One region of the Anaerosporomusa subterranea genome, then DNA from elsewhere that is predicted to be linked to it. Evidence: riboswitches for the same ligand, from Rfam matches in the RefSeq annotation. Region 1 holds a riboswitch; the other holds the start of a gene.

Region 1 (5,880 bases):
AAATACCTGCTTTTAAAAAAGAAACACCACCGCAAAAGGTGGTGTTTCAGTCGTGTTACGGCTTAACCGTTGCCTTATACATTTGCTTGCCGTCTTTTACTTCGATAATCACTGCGCTCTTGACTGCGTCATGAGTCGCGTTCAAAGTCGTTGCACCGGTTACTGCCGGAAAATCTTTGGTTGCGGCCAGTGCTGCGCGAATTTTGGCGGGTTCGGTACTATTAGCGCGTTTGATCGCGTCTAGCATCACATTAGCAGCGTCATAGGCCAACACGGCGATCGCATCTGGTGTTTGACCGTATTCTTTCTTGTAGGCTTCAACAAAGGTTTTCGACGCCGGGCTGGTATCCTCAACTGAATAATGGTTGGTGAAGTAGGTGTTATTCAGTGCAGCCGGGCTACCGATTTCCACCAGTTTCGGCGAATCCCAGCCGTCTCCGCCGACAATTGGGACTGTGATTCCCAGTTCACGGGCTTGTTTAACGATTTTACCAACTTCTTCATAATAGCCTGGTACATAGAGAACTTGCGGATTCAGCGCTTTCACTTTGGTCAGGATGGTTTTAAAGTCTTGGTCTTTTTGTAAATAGGATTCTTCGGCAACGATGCTGCCGCCGCCTTTAGTGAACGCTTCTTTGAAAAATGCGGACAGACCTTTACTATAATCGCTACTGCTATCAATCAGGATCGCTGCTTGCTTTTGTTTTAGCGTATTAAGTACAAAATTCGCGCCAACAGTTCCTTGGAACGGGTCAATGAAGCAAACGCGGAAGGTGTAGTCTTTGACTTTGCCGGTTTTTTCGTCAACTGTAACTTTAGGATTGGTGGCGCCAACCGATAGCAGCGGTATTTTGTTGGATTCAGCCACACTAGATGCCGCAATCGCGTTTGAGCTGGTGAAAAGTCCGGTTACAGCCACTACCTTATCTTGAGTGACCAACTTGGTCATGGCGTTGACAGATTCGGAGGGTTCGCTTTTATTATCAGCAATAACGGCAACAATCTGCTTGCCAAGTACGCCGCCTTTGGCGTTGGCTTCTTTGAACGCCAGCTTGGCGCCATTGGCTGATGATGCCCCATAGGTTGCGCTTCCGCCAGTCATTTCATTTAACACACCGATTTTGATTTCTTTGGAAACCGAATCGCCGCAACCGGACAAGAAAACCGTGAATAGTAGGATTGATATGACTGCTGCTGTTAGAAATGCTGATTTTTTCATTAGAAAACTCCTCTCTTTATTAGGAAATTTGCCGCAACCTCTGCGGGCCCTCAAGAGGCAGGCACAGGAGCCTGCCCTTCCGTGTGATTTGGCTTTAAAAACAGAAAAAGCCAAACCGCACGATTTGACTCTTGAGAGTGACAATTGTGAAGCGATGCGGAACATCCCGCATAGCAACGATTGCTCTGTCCTTTTGCCTGAGAGTTTCATCAGCAGCCTTCGCCGCCGACTTGCCCCTTCGGCGCCCTAGCAAGTACAGTCACTTTCTAGGGGCTCTCCAGAGTTCCATCCATCTACGGTTCAGTAGGGTTGAGGCCACTCTCCCGCAGACTTCTCATGGACACAAGTATTTAATTTTTAATAATCGATGTTACAATTATAGCACCAGGAAGAACTTTGTCAAGCATTAACGTAGCAAAAAAATCCCTGGCAATCATAATAATGATAAAAATAAACTCCTGCTAAGATTTAGTCACCATAGCAGGAGTTTATTTTTTACGGTTTAACTGTCGCCTTATACATTTGTTTGCCGTCCTTCATTTCGATGATTACCGCGCTCTTAACTGCGTCATGTGATGCGTTTAAGGTGGTCGATCCTGTGACTGCCGCGATATCCTTCGTCGCGGCTAATGCCTCACGGATTTTAGCAGCTTCCGTACTGTTGGCGCGTTTAATCGCGTCAATCAGTACATTAGCGGCATCATAACCAAGCACTGCCAGCGCATCTGGCGCTTGACCATATTCCTTTTTATAGGCTTCGACAAAGGTCTTGGAAGCAGCGCTGGTGTCATCCACTGAGTAATGGTTGGTGAAATAGGTATTGTTCAAGGCAGGTGCCGTGCCGATCTCTACCAGTTTCGGCGAATCCCAGCCGTCGCCACCGATAATCGGGGCTGTGATTCCCAGTTCACGAGCTTGTTTAACGATTTTACCAACTTCTTCATAATAGCCTGGTACATAGATGACTTGTGGATTAAGTGCCTTAACCTTGGTTAGGATGGTCTTGAAGTCCTGGTCTTTTTGCAGATAGGATTCTTCTGCCAAAATGCTGCCGCCACCCTTAGTGAATGCTTCTTTAAAGAATGCCGCCAGGCCTTTACTATAATCGCTGCTGCTATCAATCAAAACCGCAGCTTGTTTGAGTTTCAACGTACTCAGAACAAAGTTTGCGCCCACTGTTCCTTGAAACGGATCAATGAAACAGACGCGGAAGGTGTAGTCTTTAACTTTGCCGCTCTTTTCATCTACCGTAACCTTCGGGTTGGTCGCACCCACCGCTAAAAATGGCATTTTGCTGGCTTCAGCCACACTCGATGCGGCAATCGCATTCGAGCTAGCGAAGATCCCGGTTACGGCCACGACTTTGTCTTGAGTCACCAGTTTGGTCATGGCATTGACCGACTCAGACGGTTCACTTTTATTGTCAGCAATAACAGCCTGAATCTGTTTACCGAGGACGCCACCCTTGGCATTGGCTTCTTTAATCGCCATTTTTGCGCCATTAGCTGACGAAGTGCCAAAGGTCGCGTTGCCGCCTGTCATTTCATTTAAGAGACCAATCTTAATATCCTTGGAGGCTGAACCGCCGCCACAGCCGCTCAAAATAAGCGTGAATAGAAAAATAGATAATACCACCGCTGCCATTAGTCTAGATTGTTTCATCAGAAAAACCCCTTTCACAATTGCAACTTTTCGAAACTCTCTGCGTACCCTCTGTGGCCTCTGCGCACTCTGTGGTTCGCTCTCTCTGCATCGTGTGATTTGACTTTAAAAACAGAAAGAGTCAAATCACACGATTTGACTCTGAAGAATGACAAAAGCGATGCAATGCGAAAAATCCGCACAGCAACCGATTGCTCTGTCCTTTTGCCTGAGAGTTTCATCAGCAGCTTACGCCGTTGACTTGCCCCTTCGGCGCCCTAGCAAAGTACAGTTACTTTCTAGGGGCTCTCCAGAGTTCCATCCATCTACGGTTTGGTAGGCCGAGGCCACTTTCCCGCAGACTTCACATGGACACAAGTATTAAATTTTGACGACCAATGTGATAAGTATACCACCGATCAGACGATTGTCAAGCCCCTAACAATAGCTCTCTAGAGGGGGAGACGTCGTTAAAGACACACACATTTCCACTCTTATTTCGCCTCAGTAATCATGAAGCTGCGCATCGAAATGGAGCCATTCTGCATGTCTGTACAGATAAACTCAAGTGTGTCAGTCTTTTCTTTGAGTGCCAACGTGTACAGCATCGGCAGATAGTGCTCATTAGTAGGGATTGCCAGCTTGGTGTTGGGCAATCTGTCATATGCAATCAAGCTGTCGTGATCGCCAGCTTCTATCAGTTCAGTTAAGACACGATCAAACTCGACAGCCCATGGATACGTTTCACCATATAAGTGTTCAAAGTTTACCCTGGATAGATTATGCACCATGTTGCCGCTGCCGATAATCAATATTCCCTCATGACGTAGCGCTGCCAATTTCTTGCCAAGCTCATAATGCTCACGCGGTGACTTCATTACATCCAGACTCATTTGCATGACCGGAATATCGGCGTCAGGATACATAAATTTTAATACCGCCCAGCCTGCATGGTCAATGCCTCGGCCTGGATCTGCGTATATTTCTCCTGGCGCCACTTTCTGAACTGACTCAGCCTGCTCCGGCGCGCCCGGACAGGGATATTTCTCGCGATACAACTCTGGTGGAAAGCCGTAAAAGTCATAGATAGTCGGCGGCGTCTTAGCAGAGCTGACAAAGGTCTTTCTGGTTTGCCAATGAGCCGATACAACAAGAACCGCCTTGGGCCTAACCATAGTCTCGCCCAAGGCGGTTAGGCTACGTGTATACGTGTTGTCAGAGATGATGTTCATCGGCGAGCCGTGTCCGACAAATAGTACTGGCATTTTCACCAAAATTCACGTCCTTTTTCAAATTATCTTGAGACTATATTTACTATTGAAGTAAGAAAATCCTGCAAGCCCTCACCGGTTGCAGGATCTTCTAGTTACTCTCGGCCTTTTTCAACTGTTTTTCCAGAGAGATTGGCAATAAATTGCCGGGCAAGTCTACCGGAACGTCCGGAATGCGCCATTTCCCAGCGCAAGGCTTGCGAACGCAATTCCGCCAGGCTCAATGGGATATCATTTTTCTTGGCGATTTTCTCGACGATATTCAAGTATTCTTCCTGATTGGGCGAAGCAAACGTCAGCGTGATGCCAAACCGGTCTGACAAGGATATCTTTTCGTTGATAGTGTCCTGGTTGTGCAATTCATCGCCTGCACGGTCGTTCCAAACCTCGCGGACAAGATGTCTGCGGTTCGAAGTTGCATAAATGAGCACATTTTCAGGCTTGGCCTCCAGACCGCCATCCATCACCGATTTAAGATTCTTATAGCCTACCTCAAATTCTTCAAACGACAAATCGTCAAGAAAAACGATGAACTTCTTGCCCCACGGCCGCAAGGCATTCATGATGGCTGGCAAGCACTCCAGATCTCTTTTCGATGCTTCGACCAGCCGAAGCCCTTGATCGTAATAACGGTTTGCCAACGCTTTAACAGAGGTGGATTTGCCAGTTCCTCTAGCGCCGACAAGCAACACATTATTCGCCGGTCTGCCGGCAATAAAAGCTTCCGTATTCTCAATCAGCGTCTGTTTTTGGCGTTCATAGCCGACAATATCCTCTAATTGCACGGGGTCAGCATGCTTTACCCCTACCAACCCTTGATTCCAATCCCACTTAAAAGCAGTGCAGGTTGCCATCTCGCCATAACCGTAGCGGGCATAGAGCTGGCTCAAAAAGACTGCAATCTGTTCAGGCGAGTAGGTTGCAGTTTTATCATAAAAGTAATCCTGCAATGCCGTAAAACTGCTGGTCGTTTGCGGGTGAGTAGGCTGATAATTAGCAATAAAGCTGTCAGCCGTACCGAACTTCAAGCCGGTGTTGAGCAGCTTTTTTAGAATAACAACATCATGAGTAACTGCTTTCAACAAATCCTTGCCAACTCGATTACCGTCTTTTTCAGCAGTGCTGCTAAAGACATTCTTGCCACAGCCAATTTGATAGAGTATGTAGCTAAGCGGAAGATTGCCGCTCAAGCCTGTTTCCTCGGCAAATTGTATAAGTTCTCCAGCGAGTTCATAGTTTAGCAGGTACTCTTCTCCCGTCTCGAGGGCTGCGAGCTTTTTGACCAAGTCGTCCTGCAACAGATTCCGATACACGAGTAACTTTTCCAGTTCTGAAAAAACCGTAGCCATCCTAGTCCTCCTTAGCAGTTTCAAACAATTTCTACTACTTACAAAACCGCCCCCGCTGCACGACAAAGTGCGACAGGGGGGCTTGGTTACGCGTACAAATGGTTTTTTTCTCGGTACTATGTATACATTATTTCATGAAGCGACGGAGAAGTCAATAATTCTTGTTACGATTTATCTTGTCGGCCTATTGAATTGAGCAGGCATTTCCTCATATAATAGCATAGTACTTAGCTCACGACTAGTTGCTATCATTCACTTACAATAGGAGGCTCATCATGATGCAAAAAATTCGCATTGGCATTGTTGGCTATGGTAATCTCGGCAAAGGCGCCGAACTGGCAGTAAAGCATAATCCTGATATGGAGCTAGTAGCGGTGTTTTCCCGGCGTCATCTAACGGA
Region 2 (5,880 bases), on a different contig from region 1:
GCCGCTCTTTGCTGATTTGCCGCAAAAGCCAGCAGTCGCCCTCATTGCCGGTCCTGCTTCGATAACAGAGCAAGCCTTGCGGGAATGCAAGGCGGCTGGCATCGAGTATGTCTGGCTTCAGCCAGGGGCAGAAACGGAAGAGCTCATTACGTTAGGTCTTTCGTTGAATCTGATCATTGTTCATCATGCCAGTGTGCTCGAGGAATTGGAATAAAAAGATTATTTAAATCCATCGCAACGTTTATAAAGTTATCAAGCCGCCCGATTAGGCGGCTTGATATAAGTACACTGAGGGTTTCGGATTTATTTTGTCTAATAAACCCTAGCCCTCTGCGAACTCTGTGTACTCTGCGGTTAACGTTCCAGTACTGACCGCCTAGTGATTATTCTTACTGTCCTGCTAGCACTCGTTTACCTTCGATATTTCTGTTGCCGAACAGGCCCAGAAAGTGATGGGCAGTGGCTGGAAGATACCGATTGCGAACCCAGATGACGGCGCCGCCGGTTACTAAAGAGGGATTGACAATCTCTTTGGCAATTAGTCTTGTGCTATGGATGAGACTGAATGCAGACTTCGGAACAATTGCCATGCCGATGCCGGCGTCTGCCCAGGCTAAAAGCGGCATGACATCATCGCTTTCGCAAAGAATACTAGGGGTCAGGCCAAGTTGCTCATAACTTTTGGTGATCATCGCTTCAAATTTGCGATGAATCAACAATTGCTTATCGACAAGTTCTCGTAAGTTGATGCTGTCTGAATCCGAACAGATCGCGTGCGGATGCTCAGGTCGAAATACCGCCACCAGCGGCTCATTTGGCAGACTGATCGAATCGTAAAGATCTGTGTCAAACGGCAGCTTTACCATGCCCAGATCGATAATGCCGCTGTCGAGAAGCTCGGTAATTCGCCGGCTTTCGCCTTCGCGCAACCGAAAAACTACGTGCGGATAACGCTCGCGAAAAATTTTAATCAATTGCGGCAGCAGCGTACCGGCTACTGAGGTCACAGCCCCGATGGCTAAGGTACCGCGATCCCCAATATAAAAGTCCTTTAATTCGGTTGTAGTTGCATTCAATAGATCGATAATTTGCTCTGCTCGTGTGCGTAGAAAAATCCCTGCTTCAGTCAGTTTTACCTTGCGCTTGCCTCTTTCAAACAACTGGACTCCCAATTGGTCTTCTAGTTCTTTCATATGTCGGCTTAGCGGCGGTTGTGCAATATGGAGACGTTTGGCCGCTGCTGTGATATTACCCTCTTCAGCAATGGCGAGAAAATACTTAATATCACGAATATCCACAATGAGTGCCTCCCAAAGATCGCCGGAGCGGTATTAATTTTTTGCGGCTAAAAAGCCAGATAAAGCACGAAGCTAATATTGGCCGCGAAAACGCGAAAGGCCGCATAGCGCCTGCACGAAGGGAACACGAAAAAAATAAACAATAAGCGTAAAGTGCTTAATGCGGTTCAAAATCGTTTCTCAGTTAGTAAAGATTACCGCAACAGCCTCTTTTGCCATACCTAATTAGTATGATAAGAAGCGAAAAATAGTATTTTACGCATAATAAAAGTCTTGATACAATCATATAGAAGACGAAATATTGAGTCAAGTGTGTTTTACATCTTTTTAACGTATAATTTTTTTAAAAAAGGAGAGAGGTGAACAAAAATGAGTCTGAAAATTCACGCCAATCGTTGCAAAGGTTGTGGCATCTGCGTCGAGTTCTGCCCGAAAAAAGTACTGGCTGTCAGCCAACTGGAAAAGGTTGAAGTAGTCAAAGAGAAAGACTGTATCATGTGCCGTCAATGTGAAATGCGCTGTCCGGACTTCGCCATTTTTGTACACAAGGAATAAAGGAGTGAAACAGAGTGTCCAAAGTTTATCTAATGCAAGGCAACCAGGCAGTCGCTGAAGGCGCAATTGCCGCCGGCGTTAAATTTTTCGGCGGTTATCCGATCACGCCGTCAACTGAAGTCGCTGAATCGCTAGCTAAAATGCTGCCAACTGTCGGCGGCAAATTCATTCAGATGGAAGATGAAATCGCCGGCATCGGCGTCATCATCGGCGCATCCCTAACCGGCATGAAAGTCATGACCGCTACCAGCGGCCCCGGCTTCTCCCTTAAACAAGAACTCATCGGCTATGCCTGTATTGCCGAAATCCCGATGGTCATCGTCAACGTACAGCGCGTGGGCCCCTCTACCGGCCAACCGACCGCACCGGCGCAAGGTGACGTGATGCAAGCCCGCTGGGGAACCCACGGCGACCATCCGATCATTGCCCTGACCCCGGGCTCTGTACCTGAGTGCTTTGACCTAACGATCAAAGCCTATGAATTCTCCGAGAAATACCGTACCCCGGTCATTCTGCTGCTGGATGAAATCATCGGCCACATGCGCGAGAAAATCGAGCTGCCTGACAACTATGATGAAATCGCCAAGCCGCAGCGCAAACTGCCGCAAGTTCCCCCTGAAGAATACAAAGCCTATCAAGCCGACGCTGACCTCGTACCTGCCATGGCTCCGTTTGGCAGCGGCTACCGTTGGCACGTCACCGGCCTGGTGCATGACGAATACGGCTTCCCCAATGGCTCACCGGCTGCCACCCAGAAATGTCTGGACCGGTTGCATGAGAAAATCAACAACAATCTTGACGACATAGTCCTCTATGAAAACTACTGCATGGACGATGCCGAAACTGTTGTCATCGCCTACGGTGGCACAGCTCGTTCTGCCTATGCCGCCGTCGACGCCGCCCGCGCTAAAGGCATCAAAGCCGGCCTGTTCCGCCCGATCACCATGTGGCCGTTCCCGGCAAAACAAATTGCCGAGATCGCTGGCAAAGCCAAACACATCATTGTTGCCGAAATGAACTATGGCCAATATGTCATCGAAGTCGAACGTGCCGTTGCCGGCAAAGCTCCGGTAACCCTCCACGCCAAATACAACAGTGAAGCGATTACGCCGGACGAGCTGCTGGCAAGAATCGAAAGCCTGAAATAACCGCAGAAAGGATGTGCACCCCATGGAAATGGAACAAATTATTGATAAATACTTCCGCCCCGGACGCCTGCCCCACATCTGGTGCCCCGGCTGCGGCAACGGCATCATCACCGGCGCTATCGTCAAAGCTGTTGACAAACTCGCTTTAGAAAAAAACGACGTAGCCGTTGTTTCCGGCATTGGCTGCTCCAGCCGCGCCTCCGGCTACCTTGACTTCAACACCGTCCACTCAGCCCACGGCCGCGCCCTGCCGGTAGCCACCGGCGTCAAACTTGGCCAACCACGGCTGAAAGTCATTGTCGTCACCGGTGACGGCGATGCTACCGCCATCGGCGGCAACCACTTCATCCATGCTGCCCGCCGCAACATCGACCTCACCGTCGTACTCTTTAATAACAACATCTATGGCATGACTGGTGGCCAATACTCACCGCTCACTCCAGCCAACTCCAAAGCAACCACCGCCCCCTACGGCACAGTTGACCGTCCCTTTGACGTCACCGAGCTGGCCAAAGGCGCAGGCGCTACCTTCGTTGCCCGTTCCACCACTTTCCATACCCAGCTGTTAGTGGATGTGATCGCCCAAGGCATCCAGCACGAAGGCTTCAGCCTCATTGAAGCTATCACTGCCTGCCCAATCTCTTTTGGTCGTCAGAATAAAATGGGCGGCGCTCCTGATATGATGAAATGGCAAAAAGACCGTGGCGTCATGCTGGCCGCCTATGAAAAAATGACTGATGAACAAAAAGAGGGCAAATTCCCGATTGGTGTTCTGTATAAAACCGAAGCGCCCGAATATAGCGCTGAATACGACAAAGTGATCGCCAGAGTCCAGAAAGGAGCGAAATAACATGCAGCAACTGCGCTTATCCGGAACCGGCGGCCAGGGGCTGATCCTGGCTGGCATCATCCTGGCCGAAGCAGCCCTGATGGACGGAAAACAAGCCATCCAGTCCCAGTCCTATGGCCCGGAAGCCCGCGGCGGTTCTAGCAAATCCGAGGTCATCATCTCTGAGGGCAAGATTCATTATCCGAAGATCACCGTACCAAACGTAGTCCTGGCTATGAGCCAGGAAGCCTGCAAAAAATACACGATTGATCTCCCTGCTGACGGCATTCTGATTACCGACAGCCTGTTTGTCCAGCAACTGCCTGACAAACAGTTTAAGAAGGTCTATGAACTGCCGATCACTCATACTGCCCAAGACAGTTTAGGTAAAGCCTTATTCGCCAACATCATCGCATTGGGCGCCATCGCCAAAATAACCGGCGTGGTCTCGATCGAATCGCTGACCAAAGCCGTGCTAGCCAGAGTGCCGAAGGGTACGGAAGCGGTTAATGAAAAAGCTCTAAAATTGGGCATGGATTTAGTTGGATAACAAATAATTTCTTGACACTAAAAGCGCTCAGCGGTAATATGTTGATTAGAAATTCTTTGAAAAATGAATAGGAATGATGGTTATGGGAGAGTCCGCAATTTGGCGGCGCCGATGGGGCAAAGCTTTGTTCAAACTCTCAGGTAAACATACTGTAACCGGACCGAACTCTGGAGAGTATGCTTCTTTGTTAAAGAAGTGTCACCGATGGGGCGCCTGTCGCAGGCGAATCTCTCAGGTATAAGGGACAGAGAACAAAAGTGTTTTTACACTTTTGTTTCTTTGTCCTTTTATTTTGCAAGAAAAGAGAGAGGTGGCTTTTATGTCAGCAAAGCAAACGCCGCTGTATGAGACGCATGTGCGTTATGGCGGCAAAATCGTTGAGTTTGGCGGTTGGTTGCTGCCGGTTCAATACTCCGGTATTAAGGAAGAGCATCACGCGGTAAGAACTAAAGCTGGTTTATTTGATGTGTCACATATGGGTGAAGTGCTGGTAAGCGGGCCAGACGCGTTGGCTTTTCTGCAAAAACTGGTGACAAATGATGTCGCTAAATTGCAAATCAATCAAATTCTTTACACGCCGATGTGTTACCTGGATGGGGGTACGGTTGACGATCTGTTGGTCTACAAGCAAGCTGACAATGAATATCTACTGGTCATCAATGCGGCGAATATAGAGAAAGATTGGCAATGGATGCAAGAAAATGTGAAAGGCTTTGAGGCTACACTGACCAATCTCTCTGATGCAACAGCGCAGTTGGCTCTGCAAGGACCGCTGGCAGAAACGATTTTAGCCAAGCTGACTGACGCGCCGCTAGCAGAAATCAAATATTATTGGTTTATGCCTGAAGTCAGCGTTGCCGGTAAAACAGTATTGGTATCACGGACCGGGTATACTGGAGAAGACGGCTTTGAAATCTATTGTAAGCCTGAGGATGCATCGTTTTTGTGGGAAGCGATCATGGAAGCTGGGCGGCCGTTCGGATTGCTGCCCGCAGGCTTAGGCTGCCGCGATACGCTGCGATTTGAAGCGTGCTTGCCACTTTACGGACACGAGCTGTCAGCCACTATGTCACCAATTGAGGCAGGTATCGGATTTTTTGTCAAGCTGGATAAAGGCGACTTTAACGGACGGGAAGTCTTACAAGAGCAAAAAACGAATGGAACGAAACGCAAGATCGTCGGTTTTGTCATGGTTGACCGCGGAATTGCCAGAGCTGAATATCCGGTTTTGGCTGCAGGCGTACATATCGGCGTAGTGACGACCGGCTCCTATACTCCTACACTTAATAAAAATTTGGGCTTAGCCCTAATTCAAGCTGATTATGCTAAAATTGGCCAAACGATCGAGATTGATATTCGTGGTAAGCAGCTTTCTGCTGAAATCATTGCTAAACCATTTTATAAACGAGAGGGGAAATAATCATGAGTATTCCGGCAGAACTGAAGTATTCTACAGATCATGAATGGGTTAGAGTAGAAGGGAACACAGCGATAATTGGC

Evidence for each region. Region 1 has a riboswitch for glycine ahead of AXX12_RS00380 (ABC transporter substrate-binding protein). Riboswitches for the same ligand answer to the same signal wherever they lie in the genome.
Region 2: it holds a riboswitch for glycine, as region 1 does, so the genes downstream of both, gcvT (glycine cleavage system aminomethyltransferase GcvT) here and AXX12_RS00380 (ABC transporter substrate-binding protein) in region 1, are expected to answer to the same signal.

The regions. Positions count from the first base shown of each region.
Region 1 covers NZ_LSGP01000001.1:95,270-101,149, reverse strand. Annotated here, with positions in the region: gene AXX12_RS00385 (ABC transporter substrate-binding protein) at 56-1,219, opposite strand; glycine riboswitch at 1,395-1,510, opposite strand; gene AXX12_RS00380 (ABC transporter substrate-binding protein) at 1,715-2,881, opposite strand; glycine riboswitch at 3,068-3,184, opposite strand; gene ygiD (4,5-DOPA-extradiol-dioxygenase) at 3,355-4,125, opposite strand; gene AXX12_RS00370 (ATP-binding protein) at 4,227-5,480, opposite strand; gene AXX12_RS00365 (diaminopimelate dehydrogenase) at 5,759-5,880, shown strand, end outside.
Region 2 covers NZ_LSGP01000020.1:281,012-286,891, forward strand. Annotated here, with positions in the region: gene AXX12_RS19615 (CoA-binding protein) at 1-214, shown strand, start outside; gene AXX12_RS13695 (LysR family transcriptional regulator) at 390-1,298, opposite strand; gene AXX12_RS13700 (4Fe-4S binding protein) at 1,668-1,853, shown strand; gene AXX12_RS13705 (2-oxoacid:acceptor oxidoreductase subunit alpha) at 1,868-3,001, shown strand; gene AXX12_RS13710 (2-oxoacid:ferredoxin oxidoreductase subunit beta) at 3,030-3,851, shown strand; gene AXX12_RS13715 (2-oxoacid:acceptor oxidoreductase family protein) at 3,853-4,380, shown strand; glycine riboswitch at 4,454-4,542, shown strand; gene gcvT (glycine cleavage system aminomethyltransferase GcvT) at 4,700-5,800, shown strand; gene gcvH (glycine cleavage system protein GcvH) at 5,803-5,880, shown strand, end outside.